Linked DNA regions of Methylotuvimicrobium sp. KM2. The protein of the gene in region 1 interacts with the protein of each later gene in a pairwise test. Links are inferred from orthologs where the notes say so. Each region holds a gene or a part of one and is shown on either strand. Other genes may lie near its edges. The genes, in order: WJM45_RS13240 and dsbD.

Region 1 (7,095 bases):
GGACCTTTTGATCGATCGTTATAGTAACGCCCTCTGTTTCAGCCGGTGCAACGCTTTCCACGATCCCGATCCAATCGCCTGGACGAGATTCTGCCTGGCCCGACTTCGAAATCCGGGCGCTAATTTTAACGCGATCGAAGTTAGACAACTTCATCGCCGGCATCATTGCCTGCTCGTCGCTCAACACAACTGTTACCGGTAAATCAGACACTTGTTTCTTAACGATCGCTAGCGGCATCGGTGGACCCTGTAATGCCTGAGCATAAATAAATACGGTATCGGCAGCGGAGACAACGCCTTGCAATTCGCCGGAGATAGCTACATTGACTTTCAGGCCTTTAGCGATAGCTGCCGGCTGTTGCTCGGCAGGCGCCGTACCTAGCCTCTCCATGACTTGCGCAATCAAACCCTGTACTTCTCGGTGTGGTTCGGAACCCTTTGGTAATTGCGCGGCTAATTTTTGCCAATGCCGTAAGGCTTCGTCATATTTAGCCGCTTCGGCCTTAGCCATGCCCGACAACCACAATGCCGTCGAGTCATCCGGCGCCAATTCAAGCGCCTTCGCAACCAATTTCGCCGGCTTCCCGGCCAACCGACCGTCATTGGCCATCGCCAACGCATCGGCATACTGAAGCAGCACATCAGCCTTGTCACCTAACAGACGATAAGCCTCCGAAAAGGCTTGCGCCGACTCGGCATAGCGGTTCATGTATTTGTAAGAACGCCCAAGCATCAACCAGCCTTCCGCATCGTCCGGTTGGTTCTGCAAACGCTGAGCCAGCCCCGAAACCATCGCATTGATCTCATCGATCTGCTGAGCGGCTTGTTCCGCTTCCGGCAACAAAGCATCGGCGTTACCTAATACACGATACAAAGTCACCGAAACCAAAGGAATAACGATCAATGCCAGAGCGATCAACCACCGACCGGAAGATTCCGATTGCCGCGAAGCCGACTCTCTTTGCAAATCATCGGCCAGCACCGATTGCAATTCTTGGTATAAGTCTTCGTATTCATCCGCCGTAATCGTTCCGGCCGAGCGCTGATCTTTTAAGTCCAGCAGACGCTGCTTAGCAATATCGACATTGAAACGCTCTGTTTCGATGTCTATTGAACCCGGTCGACGCCATAACGGCGGTAATACAAACGCAAACGCTATCGCGATCAAAGCGCTTGCGGTCAGCCAAAATTCTGTCGTCACCGATCATCTCCTTGTTCCAATAAACGGCGAATTTCTTCCGATTGCGCGGAATCATGCGCAGACTCGGAATGAGTCGCCAAACGTTTTTTACGCACGACAGTCCAAGCAACCAATAAACCGATCACTAAGAACAATAACGGCGCCAACCATAATAAACTGGTCTTAGCCTTCATCGGAGGATTGTACAATACGAAATCGCCATAACGCTGAGTCATAAAATCGACAATCTCCTGCCTTGACTTGCCTTGTTGCAGCATTTTGTAGACTTGGGCACGCAAATCCTTCGCCAAATCGGCGTTCGAATCGGCAATAGTCTGGTTTTGGCAAACCAGACAGCGTAACTCAGAAATCAGAGAGCTGTAAACGCGCTCCTGCTCGGGAGTATCGAAGTTTTTGACCTCGACAGCCGCGGCAATGGCCTGAACGTCCCACAATAAAAAGACAACAAAAAAGATAATACGCATAATTGCATTGATCGAATGATTAGTAACGTGCATGAATTAACCTGAATAAGCATCTACCTTGCCCTTCAAGAGAGATTTGGATCAAGGAAACACCTTAGGCTATATCCGCAATAGAAAAAAACGCATGACTCGATAAATTCCGTTCATGACGAATAGAAAACCCAGCATGAATAGTAAATTGGAAACGGTCAATAATCTGGGTAAATTGATCAAATAAGCAAAAAAACCTTCCGGCTCGTTGACATAGCCGCGATTCTTGATTTCGGAGTCGGCATATTGCGCGGCCAGTTTTTTGAATTCGACAGCCTGGTTATTGGCTTGATAATTATCCTCGGAAAACTGATTATCGAACCCAAGATAGCTAACCCCTTGGTAAACTTTATGTGTGATCTTTTCATCCAAAGTATTCCATGCCTCGTTAACATGAAGCGCCATAGCGACCGTATCGTCGACCATTTCTCTTAAGGCTTTATCAATAACGAGCTCATCATCGATGATTTCCAAACTGATAATAAACTCTTTCGATACAAGCAAAGGATTAAACATCGTCTGATGATCGGACGAGGCTTGTTTAATAATATACGGCGGAACATCAGTCTCGGCAAACGGGCTGGAATACAGAGTATTTTCAATTTCGGCAGCTTTTCGATTAAAAGAGTTGGCGCCAAAATCGCCTTGCTTTATTTGGGGCGATAACTGCTGCCGAGCGCCAAGTTCACTTGAAGAGGGTTCAGATTTTTTTTGTATCTGCCTTAAAGCATCGGCTACCAGAGACCTTTCTTTAAGTTCGGCACCATCATCGAGCCGACTTTCGGAATCGATTGCATCGAGATTGCCGTCACCACCCTGAACCTTGAGCGTAATGCTCGCTGCGGCCGCGTAGATACAAAAAGTACTCAACAAAAAAAGTAGAAATAACTTTGTCACATAGCCGTACCATTTCCGGGATTTATTCAGCCTGCAAAGAATTCAACAGCGGTAAGAATGTCGTTTCAATATCTTTATCAGTCACAGGCCCTGTATGTTTGTAACGAACCACGCCCCGCTTATCGATTACAAACGTTTCCGGAACGCCATAGACTCCCCAATCGATTCCGGTCAATCCTTCCATGTCCAAGACACTGACATCATAGGGATTACCCAATCTGGCCAGCCAGTTTTTCGCATCTTCCGGTTCATCCTTGTAGTTGAGGCCAATAATAACAGCCAATTTTTGCTCCGCCAACCGATTAAGCACCGGATGTTCGGCACGGCAAGATACACACCAGGAAGCCCAAACATTCAGTAACCAAACTTGCCCCTTCAAATCCGCCGTACTCAAGGTACGAGTAGGATCATCCAAAGTTTGCAGTGTAAAAGGCGGGGCCGGCTTATCGATGAAGGGCGACGGAATTTCACGCGGATTGAGATTCAAACCGATCGCCAAAAAAATCGCCAGTACGGCAAAAATTAAAAGTGGCGTCAAAAATTTAAGCATTTTTGCTTACTCGCTGATTTTTATTGCCCATTCGATAACGTCTGTCGCAGACAGCCCAGAGACCGCCCAATGCCATGAAAACACCGCCGATCCATATCCACCGTATAAAGGCTTTATAATAAACGCGCATGCTCCATGCGCCCGAATCGCCCAACGGTTCGCCGATCGCGACAAAAAGATCGCGAAACAAACCGGCATCGATCGCGGCCTCGGTCATCGGCATTTGTTGCACGCGATAAATTCTTTTTTGCGGTTCGAGTTTAGCCACCGTCTTATCATCATATCTGACCGTCAAGTGGCCTTGTTGCGCCCGATAATTCGGTCCATCAACCACATCGATACCATGAAATTCGAATACATAACCGGACATTTCCAGCTTGTCGCCGGGAGCCATTCTGACGTCTTTTTCGATGCTATAAACCGAGGTCAAGGTAATCCCGACAATGAAGACCGCAATACCCAAATGCGCCAAGGTCATGCCGTAAAAGGCTCTCGGTACTTTCAGCAAGGCGGTAAAATCAGGCATTTTATGCCCTAGACGCTCCGAAAAGGCCAGTCCGGTCAGCGCCGTCGTCCACAGCGCCAACGTCAAACCGATCGCGGCAGCCCACGAATAATAGGGCATCAACAACGGCAATGCCGCGCCGAGCAACAGGCAGCCCAGCATCAGCCAACGGATTCGTAGCGCGAGCGCGTTGAACCGGTCTTTTTTCCAACGTAGCAAAACGCCGATACCCGAGACCACGGCAAGCGGCGCCATCAAAGGAACAAAAATCGCATTGAAATAAGGCGGCCCGACCGAAATCTTGCCCATGCCCAAGGCATCGATAAACAAAGGATACAAGGTGCCGACCAAAATGCTGGCCGCAGTCACGACCAACAGCACGTTATTCAACAGTAATGCGGATTCTTTCGAAATCATTTCGAAACTGGCGCTGCTTTTAACCGCCGGCGCTCTAATCGCATAGAGCAATAAAGATCCGCCGACGACAATAGCCAGAAAAATCAGAATGAACAAGCCGCGGGCCGGATCGCTGGCAAAGGCATGCACCGAGGTCAATACGCCGGAACGCACCAAAAAAGTACCTAACAGACTCAACGAAAACGCGAAAATCGCCAACAGCACGGTCCAAGTCTTGAACACACCTCGTTTTTCACTGGCCGCCAATGAATGAATCAACGCCGTGCCGACCAGCCAAGGCATAAACGAGGCGTTCTCGACCGGATCCCAAAACCACCAACCGCCCCAGCCTAATTCGTAATAAGCCCACCAACTGCCCAGCGTGATTCCCAAGGTCAGAAACATCCAGGCGATATTAGTCCAAGGTCTGGACCAACGCGCCCAGGCGCTGTCCAAACGGCCTTCGAGCAAGGCCGCGATCGAGAATGCAAACGCCACCGAAAAGCCGACATAGCCCATGTATAGCATCGGCGGATGAATCGCGAGCCCAGGGTCTTGCAACAGAGGATTCAAATCACGGCCTTCTGGCGGCGCCGGAATCATGCGCTCGAACGGATTCGAGGTCAGTAATAAGAACAGTAAAAAACCGATACTGACCAAGCCCATCACACCGAGAACTCGGGCGATCGTCGCGTCCGGAATGCTGCGGCTAAACAGTGCGACCAAACCGGTCCAAACCGTCAAACTCAATGCCCAAAGCAATAATGAGCCTTCATGCGCGCCCCATACGCCGGAGACTAAATACAGTACCGGCAAATGAGTATTCGAATTGTTCGCGACATAGGCAACCGAGAAATCGTGCGTCAAAAACGCATACGTCAGACATAAATAAGACAAACCGACAAAGAACAATTGCCCGAACGCGGCGGGACGCGCGACGGCAATCCATCCAGGAATCGCGCGAAAACTACCGACGATCGGGACAATACCCAACATCACGGCCATGCACAAAGCCAGTATTAAGGAAAAATGCCCTATCTCGGGAATCATATACCACCCTCTGCCGAAGGCTCCGGTTGTTTTTTCAGGCTACCTGCGACTTCGGGCGGCATATAATTTTCGTCATGTTTGGCTAAGACTTCCTCGGCGACGAACACACCGTTTTCGGACAAACGGCCTTTTGCGACGATGCCTTGCCCTTCCCTGAACAAATCCGGCAAAATGCCGGTATATTCCACGGTCACTTCTTTATTGAAATCGGTCAACTTAAAGCGCACAAGCAAACTCTCCGCCGGGCGATCGACACTGCCGTCGACGACCATGCCGCCAATTCGAAACAAAGCGTTTTCCGGCGCCTTGCCTTCGACCACTTCGGTCGTCGAGAAAAAATACATCAAATTTTCATTGAACGATTTCAGTGCAAAGGCGACGGCAAGACCCATACCGGCCAGCATCAATCCAATTAAAATAAGTCGTTGTCTACGAATCGGTTTCATGATTTTTTCATCCGTTTCATTTTATGAGCCAACTCTTTTAAAAAAAGTTTGCGTTGAATAACGGGTAAAACCGCAATCGCAAGCAACACGAGTAAAGTTACCCCATAAGAAGTCCAAACATAAAAGGCGTAACCGCCCATTGCAAAAAATTCTTGCCAATTCATTCTATTAAGCCTTTAACCCATTGACTGTTTCGTTCGCGCTGAATCAATTCGGTCCGAGCGCGCTGCAACATCGCAACTAGATAATAAAATTTGAAGGCGACCGCCATCGTCAACAATGGAATCAACATGCTGACATGAATCGACGGTTTATCGATCTTCGACACGGTCGGGCCTTGATGCAAGGTATTCCACCATTCGACCGAATAATGAATGATCGGAATATTGACTACGCCGACAATCGCCAAAATTGCCACCGCTCTCGACGCTGTGCGTTTGTCGTCGATCGCTCCGTACAGTGCGATGACACCCAGATACAGAAACAGCAGAATCAATTCCGAAGTCAAGCGCGCGTCCCAAACCCACCAGGTCCCCCACATCGGCTTACCCCATAGAGAACCCGTTAACAAAGCAATGAAGGTAAAACCGGCGCCGACCGAGGCGCTGCTGATCATGACGATTTCGGCCAACTTGATACGCCAAACCAGTCCGATGGCGCCGGCAACCGCCATCACGACATAGATGAACAATGACATCCAGGCGCTCGGCACATGAATATAAATGATCCGGTAGCTATCGCCCTGCTGATAATCGGCGGGCGCCAAAAACAAGCCGCCATATAGACCTACGGCGGTCAAAATAATAAAAATCGCCGTCAACCAAGGCAATAATCGGCCGGTAAACGCGTAAAAATGCGGTGGTGAGGCCATGCGATGGAAAAAACGGCCTACGGAATCAGGAATCAAAAACATGCGATAAGCTTATAAAGTGATCTACGATAATGAGCAAAATTGATTCAATATCGAATAGTAAATTTAGAAGACCGGGCATTCGAATATGCCCGCATGGATGAATAGGACGCTATTTTACGAAAAATTATCCATTCATACTCATTTTTAATGCGGCGGCGGCCGGTAATGGCGCCAGCACCAAGGCCGCGAATAAAATCGCCGCCAGAATATTGAGTTGCGCGCCGACCGGCAAACCGCTACCCGCCATTTCGACGGCATTGCCGGCAAAGATCAACACCGGGATATACAACGGCAAGACCAACAACGCCAATATCATCCCGCCTCGTCGTAAACCCACCGTCAGCGCGACACCGATCGAACCGATCAAACTCAATACCGGCGTGCCAAGCAACAAAGTCCAAAGCAGCACAGGCACGGACTGTTCGGGCATGCCCAAAAATATTGCCAATAAGGGTGAGATCAACAATAAAGGCAAGCCAGTCACCAACCAATGCGCGACGATCTTGGCCAAAATCAGCACCGAAAGCGGATGCGGGCTCAAGATAAACTGTTCCAGCGAACCATCGTCGAAATCCGATCGAAACAATGAATCCAGCGATAGCATCGCGGCCAATAGCGCGGCAATCCAAATGATTCCCGGAGC
Region 2 (7,110 bases), 160 kb from region 1 along the record:
GGTGCCTATCCACATCGAACGCGCAGAAATATTGAGCAGATCTTCGATACGGGTGCGCATTTCCGTTGCGGCTTTATTAGTGAAGGTGACAGCCAAGATACTATGCGGCGAATGGCCTTCGACTTGAATCTGCCAAGCGATGCGATGCACCAAGACCCGGGTCTTGCCGCTACCGGCGCCGGCTAAAACCAACATTGCGCGGGACGGCGCCGATACCGCTTCGCGTTGAGCATCATTGAGAGGATTAATAATTGAAGTAATATCCATTTGTTATCGTTGAAACATTTCTATAAGCTATGCGCGTTTAAGGAAAGCAATAATGACGGCCGGACCGGGCTTTAATAACCAACATTAATTAGCAGAGGGGACTTACAATGAGCTTCGATTTTAAACGCATGATAAAATTCGAACACAATCTTGGCGATAAGGATAAAAAATACCGCATGTTCGGAGGCGCGGCATTGGTATTGATATCTTTATTCACCGCAAAAATTATTTTATTACTGTTAGGAACCGTATTGATCGGCACCTCTTTTTTCGGTTGGTGTCCGGTTTATTCCGGGCTCAACAAGAACACTTGCACTAGCGGCGAACCGGAAAGTAGCCAATAAGCCGCTTAATTTCTACAGGGACGTAGATCAAGCGGCTTAATAAGAAAGACCTGTCAATCCTCCTTTTTATATTCGCCTTCCAAGACATTATTATCTTTGGATCGCCCGGGATGAACCGCGCTACCCGTCTGTATCAGGTGGTTCTCAATCACATAACGGGCGATTTTGCCGCGCAGCTGAGGTATTAGACATGCAAAGCCAAGCACATCGGTAAAAAAACCGGGAGTCAATAACAATGCTCCACCAACCAGCAATATCGGCCCTTCAATCATTTCGTAAGCGGGAACCACGCCCTGGTTCAAATTATCTTGAAAACGCCTTAAGGTCGCAAAACCTTGCTGTCTTAACAAAGCAGCGCCCAATACGGCAGTAAATACCACCAAAACAACCGTCGGAAATACACCGATCAAGCCGCCGATGGGCAGCAGCAAATAAATCTCCAAAAAAGGAATGATCAAAAAACACAAAAATACAACTTGAAAAACTTTCATTTAAAATTCCTAAACAAATTTCACATTGGAAACAGATAACCCCGGAAAGTTTCCCATTTGAAATCAATTATACCTACTCTAAGATCGAAATCCGGCACCGGGAGCCCTCGGGCACTTCCGAAACTTGAAGTACGAAAGTTATGAACCCATTTTCATCCGCTCAAAATCAATGAACCAAGACCGGCGAAAAATCGCACCGAGACCTTATCCTGAATTAAACGTTACAATATAGGGATTTTAAAACCGAAACTCCAGAACAAATTGACCGAGTCTCCAGTTATGTCGAATCACATTATCCTCTTTTGCACCTGTCCGGATCAGAATACGGCAAGCTCTATCGCTCAAACATTAATCGTAGAAAATTTAGCCGCTTGCGCAAATATTCTTCCAGGATTGACTTCCGTTTATCGCTGGCAAGATCAAATCGAAACGGATCAGGAATACCTGTTGCTCGTTAAGACACGACGCGATATTTACCCGCAAGTGGAACAACGCATACAAGAGACGCATCCCTATGAACTTCCCGAGATCGTCGCGGTCTCTGTCGAACACGCTTTGCCTGAGTATCTGAAATGGATCGATTCATGCCTATCAAAATAATACTGCTTTGCCTCATTGCAAATTTTCATCAAGCCGTCTTTGCCATCAGCGAAAGCGACTTACTGCCGCAAGAGCAAGCTTTTAAACTCACCGCCAAGGCTAATACAGAGAATAAAATCGTTCTAACCTGGCAGATCGCCGACGGCTACTATTTGTACCGTGATAAATTGGGCGTTGAAAGCCGGTCAGAACGGATTACACTCGACGATATCACTTATCCTCCAGGAAAAACGAAGCATGACGAGTTTTTCGGCGACATGGTCATTTATCGAAACAAACTCGCCGTTGAAGTGCCGATCATCAAGCTAGACAATGCGCTTAACACCTTGCAATTGACAGTTAAACATCAGGGTTGCGCCGATATCGGCATTTGTTATCCTCCTCAAAAGACCGCACTGACGGTAGACCTAGCGCCTCAAGAGGCTCCCGCGAAAACCGGCTCGATTTTCGGCTTAGTTCAGGGCCTGAGCGACTTAAAGCTAAATCTGTTCCAGGATGAATTGCTTCCGGCGGAACAAGCCTTCCGCTTTTTCGCTTCGGTCAAGGACCCGAACACGCTGACCGTCAATTGGCAAATTGCGGAAGGCTATTATCTATATCGCGACAAATTTCAATTCGATATCCTAGATTCCGAAAAAGTAAAAATCGGCAACTTCACTTTGCCCGGAGGCACGCCTTACCACGACGAGGAATTCGGCGACGTTGAAATCTTCCGTAATGACCTAAGCTTCGATTTGCCGATTAACCGCTATCAAGCGGATCAACAAAATATTATTCTTCAAGCACAATTTCAAGGCTGCGCGGATCGAGGCGTATGTTATCCTCCGATGTCGCAAAGCACGCCATTGGATCTACCGATGACCGCACAGGCATCGAAGCCGATCAATGCCTTTACAAGCACTCGGGTCGACGAACCGCAATCCGAACAAGACCGCATCGTTCAATCTTTGCATCAAAACACGCTCTGGCTAACATTACTGTCCTTTTTCGGCTTCGGGTTGTTACTTTCTTTCACACCCTGTATTTTTCCGATGATACCGATTTTATCCGGCATAATCGTCGGTCAACGCAACCGGGTAACCACTAGCCGCGCCTTTCTTTTATCACTGAGTTACGTCACCGCCTCCGCATTGACCTACACGGTTTTCGGTGTCTTGGCAGCGTTATTCGGCAGCAATCTACAAACGACCTTTCAACAACCTTGGATTATCGCGCTGTTCAGCGGTATTTTCGTATTGTTGTCGTTGTCGATGTTCGGTTTTTACAACCTAGAAATGCCCGCATCGATTCAAACTCGACTGCATAAATCCAGCGACAAACACCGTGACGGTTCGTTTTGGAGCGCGGCGATCATGGGCTCGTTATCTTCTTTGATCGTAGGCCCCTGCGTTGCGGCTCCGTTGGCCGGCGCGTTGATCTATATCGGCCAAACCGGCGATGCCGTGCTCGGCGGCATCGCATTATTCGCGATGGGATTCGGTATGGGAGTGCCTCTATTGATACTCGGCGCATCGGCCGGAAAACTATTACCGAAGGCCGGTCAATGGCTGAATGCAACCAAAGCGGTCTTCGGCGTGATCATGCTGGCTGTCGCCCTATGGATGCTGGACCGTATTTTGCCGCCCGATATCACGATGTTCCTATGGGCCTTATTACTGATCATACCGGCCATTTACCTGAAAGCGATTGACCCGTTGAGCGAAAATGCAGGCGGCTGGAAAAAGCTTTGGAAAGGCGCCGGAGTCGTGATGCTGACCTACGGCGTCCTGTTATTGATCGGCTTAGGCATGGGCAACCATAACCCGCTAAAACCTTTGCAGGGACTGAGTTTAGCAAGCACAGCCAAGGCCGAAAGCCCCCTGCCCTTTGTCGAAGTCGCCTCGCTACATGAGCTCGAAAACAGCATAGAAAGGGCAGCCCGCAACAATCAACCGGTCATGCTCGACTTTTATGCCGACTGGTGTGTCTCGTGTAAGGAAATGGAGGCCTATACTTATATGCACCCTGAAGTCAAACAAGAACTGAATCGCTTCGTTTTATTGAAGGCGGACGTCACGGCAAACAATTTTGAACATCAAGCCTTGCTGAAAAAATTTAACTTAGTCGGGCCTCCGGCCACTTTATTTTTCGGTACCGACCTAGCCGAAAAAAAACATTTACGCGTGATAGGCTATCAGGATGCCAACGCTTTTTTAAACATACTGCGGCAAGTTGATTTATGAAACAAACCACGGCACTTATTATCGCCGCAGTTGTCGCTTTAGCCGGCGGAATTTGGCTACAAAATAAAACACAGCCGGAAACGCATAGTGAAACCATGGAACTACCGGATTACCGACTACCCGATTTGAACGGCAACGAACGCAGCCTATCCGAATGGCGAGGAAAAATCACCATCGTCAACTTTTGGGCAACCTGGTGCCCTCCTTGCCGCGAAGAAATCCCCGAATTTGTTGCCTTACAGCAAGAATACCAAGACCGTGGCTTGCAATTTGTCGGCATCGCTATCGAAACTAAAGAATCGGTCAAAAAATATCTCGACTTTGTCGACATCAATTATCCGATGCTAATCGCCGGCGACCAAGGCATCATCTTGACTCAACAATGGGGAAATTCTGCCGGAATCCTTCCTTTCAGCCTTATCTTCAATCAAGAAGGTCGAATAATTCATAAACAATCCGGACAATTATCCCGCAACAAGATTATCGAAATCATCGAACCTCTGATGGACTGAGAAAACATCAAATCATTCGATAAACCATGTAAATGTCTTAAAAGATCCAGTGATTACGCCTTATTTGTGTTAAATGACATAAATATGGACAAACGTGCTTAAATTAGGGAGAATTATCGGCACCGAATCTAAATTAGCACTTCAATTGCATGGCGAATATTTGCGTTATTAACGGTCCGAACTTGAATCTGCTGGGTCTAAGAGAACCTACCCATTACGGTAGCAAAACCTTAGCCGATATACAGCTGGCGATGGAAAAATCCGCCTCGACTCTGGGTCACGCGCTCCGTTTTCACCAATATAACGCCGAACACCAAATCGTGGAATTGATTCATCGATCTTTTTCCAACGATGTCGATTTTATCATTATTAATCCAGCAGCTTTTACTCATACCAGCGTGGCGATACGCGACGCATTGCTGGCGACCAAGATTCCCTTCATTGAAGTGCACCTGTCGAACGTACATGCCCGGGAAGCTTTTAGAAAACATTCCTATTTTTCGGATATTGCCGTGGGAGTTGTTTGCGGACTGGGAGCCATCGGTTACGAATTGGCCTTGACGGCCGCTCACGAGATATTAGCAAAGAGAACATAACACAATGGATATTAGAAAAATAAAAAAACTGATCGAGCTCATCGAAGAATCGGATATTGCCGAATTAGAAATCAGTGAGGGGGAAGAATCCGTCCGAATTAGTCGTTACTCGAATGCCGCCCAAGTGAACTACGCACCGGCTCAATTCGCTCCGACCACCCCATCTTCGGCACCCGCACCAAGCCCTGTAGAACCGACAGAGAAAAAAATAACCGGTCATATTGTAAAATCGCCGATGGTCGGCACTTTCTACAGGTCCGCGTCTCCCGGCGCCAAACCTTTTGTCGATATCGGACAATCGGTACAAGCAGGCGATACTCTCTGTATCATAGAAGCGATGAAAATCCTCAACCAAATCGAAGCCGATAAAACCGGTACAGTAACGCAAATATTGGTTGAGAACAGCCAACCCGTCGAATATGACCAACCTTTGTTTGTCATTGAATAACAACCCAAAGGTATTTAATCATGTTCGATAAAATAGTCATCGCCAATCGAGGCGAAATAGCCTTGCGCATCTTGCGCGCTTGCCGTGAACTTGGAGTCAAGGTTGTCGCGGTACATTCCGTGGCGGACCGGGATCTAAAACATGTTAGGCTAGCCGATGAGTCGGTTTGCATAGGCCCCGCCCCATCCACCGATAGCTATCTAAATATCCCAGCCATCATAAGCGCGGCCGAAGTCACCGATGCCGAAGCCATTCATCCGGGATACGGCTTTCTATCGGAAAATGCCGATTTTTCGGAAAAAGTAAAGCAAAGCGGCTTTGTTTTCATCGGCCCGAATGCAGATACGATCCGCATAATGGGCGATAAAATCGCCGCAAAAAAGGCAATGATAGCCGCCGGCATTCCCTGTGTACCGGGCAACGGCAATCCGTTAACCGACAATAATAAGCAAAACCTGCAAATGGCTCAGGAAATCGGTTACCCGGTTATCATCAAAGCCGCCGGCGGCGGTGGCGGACGCGGAATGCGCACCGTACATACCGAAGCCGCATTGATCAATGCCATTACCATGACGAAAGCGGAAGCGAGTGCCGCGTTCGGAAACGATACCGTGTACATGGAAAAATTCCTGGAAGATCCCCGCCATATCGAATTCCAGGTGATGGCCGATTCACACGGTAATGCGATCCATCTTGGCGAGCGCGATTGCTCGATGCAGCGAAGGCACCAAAAAGTCGTCGAAGAAGCGCCGGCACCGGGCATTACCGACGAAGAACGTAACCGTATGGGCGAATTGTGCGCCAAAGCTTGCCGCGATATCGGCTACCTGGGCGCAGGGACCTTCGAGTTCCTGTATGAAAAAGGCGAATTCTTCTTCATAGAAATGAATACGCGGGTTCAAGTCGAGCATCCGGTTACCGAAATGGTCACCGGCTTCGATATCGTTAAGGAACAATTACGTATCGCCTACGGATTACCCTTATCGATTACTCAAGAGCAAGTCAAAATTCAAGGTCATGCGATCGAGTGTCGACTGAATGCCGAAGACCCCAAGACCTTCATGCCCTGTCCCGGTACGATCCATCAATTCCACATGCCGGGCGGCCCCGGCATTCGGTGCGAAACACACATCTATAACGGCTACAAAGTACCGCCTTATTATGATTCGATGATCGGTAAGCTAATCGCGCACGGCGAAAACCGCAATAGCGCCATTGCAAGAATGACAACCGCATTGAACGAAATGGTGATCGACGGTATAAAAACGAATATACCGCTCCAAAAAGACATCATGACCGACTCCGGATTCATCGCCGGACAACGCAACATTCACTATCTTGAAAAGCTATTGGACTTAAACTAGCATGCTTGATTGGGTCGGGTCACGCTATCGCTGACCCGACCGCAAGATCCCAGCTGAGTAAGCATTTCCAGTAAATACCCTCCTTTAATCGACAATGATGGCTTTATGTCCTGGCATCAATTAAGCGTGATTACCGACGAAGTCTCGGCGCCCGAACTTTCTGATTATTTCAGCGATCTGGGCGCGGTTTCGGTTACTTACATGGACGCCGAAGACCAACCGGTCTATGAGCCCCCGCCCGGCGAAACCAAGATCTGGCCTAATAC

What was found.
Region 2: the proteins of WJM45_RS13240 (region 1) and dsbD interact in binary tests that used the Escherichia coli proteins (3 or more experiments, as listed by UniProt). The link is inferred for Methylotuvimicrobium sp. KM2 from one-to-one orthologs.

What each region holds. Positions count from the first base shown.
Region 1 is NZ_CP150634.1:3,163,019-3,170,113, forward strand. Bases 1,379-4,378 are described here. They hold WJM45_RS13240 (DsbE family thiol:disulfide interchange protein), read right to left. Parts: upstream 3,143-4,378; coding sequence 2,615-3,142; downstream 1,379-2,614. Other genes in these bases: WJM45_RS13230 (cytochrome c-type biogenesis protein), read right to left, coding at 1,379-1,698; WJM45_RS13235 (hypothetical protein), read right to left, coding at 1,765-2,592; WJM45_RS13245 (heme lyase CcmF/NrfE family subunit), read right to left, coding at 3,135-4,378. Outside these bases: c-type cytochrome biogenesis protein CcmI, read right to left, coding at 1-1,201; more of WJM45_RS13230, read right to left, coding at 1,198-1,378; more of WJM45_RS13245, read right to left, coding at 4,379-5,093; cytochrome c maturation protein CcmE, read right to left, coding at 5,090-5,542; heme exporter protein CcmD, read right to left, coding at 5,536-5,703; WJM45_RS13260 (heme ABC transporter permease), read right to left, coding at 5,700-6,452; heme exporter protein CcmB, read right to left, coding at 6,577-7,095. UniProt on the Escherichia coli protein: Involved in disulfide bond formation. Catalyzes a late, reductive step in the assembly of periplasmic c-type cytochromes, probably the reduction of disulfide bonds of the apocytochrome c to allow covalent linkage with the heme.
Region 2 is NZ_CP150634.1:3,005,575-3,012,684, forward strand. What follows is about bases 1,291-4,305. They hold dsbD (protein-disulfide reductase DsbD), read left to right. Parts: upstream 1,291-1,686; coding sequence 1,687-3,924; downstream 3,925-4,305. Other genes in these bases: cutA (divalent-cation tolerance protein CutA), read left to right, coding at 1,382-1,702; WJM45_RS12620 (redoxin domain-containing protein), read left to right, coding at 3,921-4,305. In the rest of the region: uvrD (DNA helicase II), read right to left, coding at 1-267; WJM45_RS12600 (DUF2892 domain-containing protein), read left to right, coding at 375-611; WJM45_RS12605 (FxsA family protein), read right to left, coding at 665-1,102; more of WJM45_RS12620, read left to right, coding at 4,306-4,436; aroQ (type II 3-dehydroquinate dehydratase), read left to right, coding at 4,586-5,032; accB (acetyl-CoA carboxylase biotin carboxyl carrier protein), read left to right, coding at 5,037-5,480; accC (acetyl-CoA carboxylase biotin carboxylase subunit), read left to right, coding at 5,501-6,844; prmA (50S ribosomal protein L11 methyltransferase), read left to right, coding at 6,950-7,110. UniProt on the Escherichia coli protein: Required to facilitate the formation of correct disulfide bonds in some periplasmic proteins and for the assembly of the periplasmic c-type cytochromes.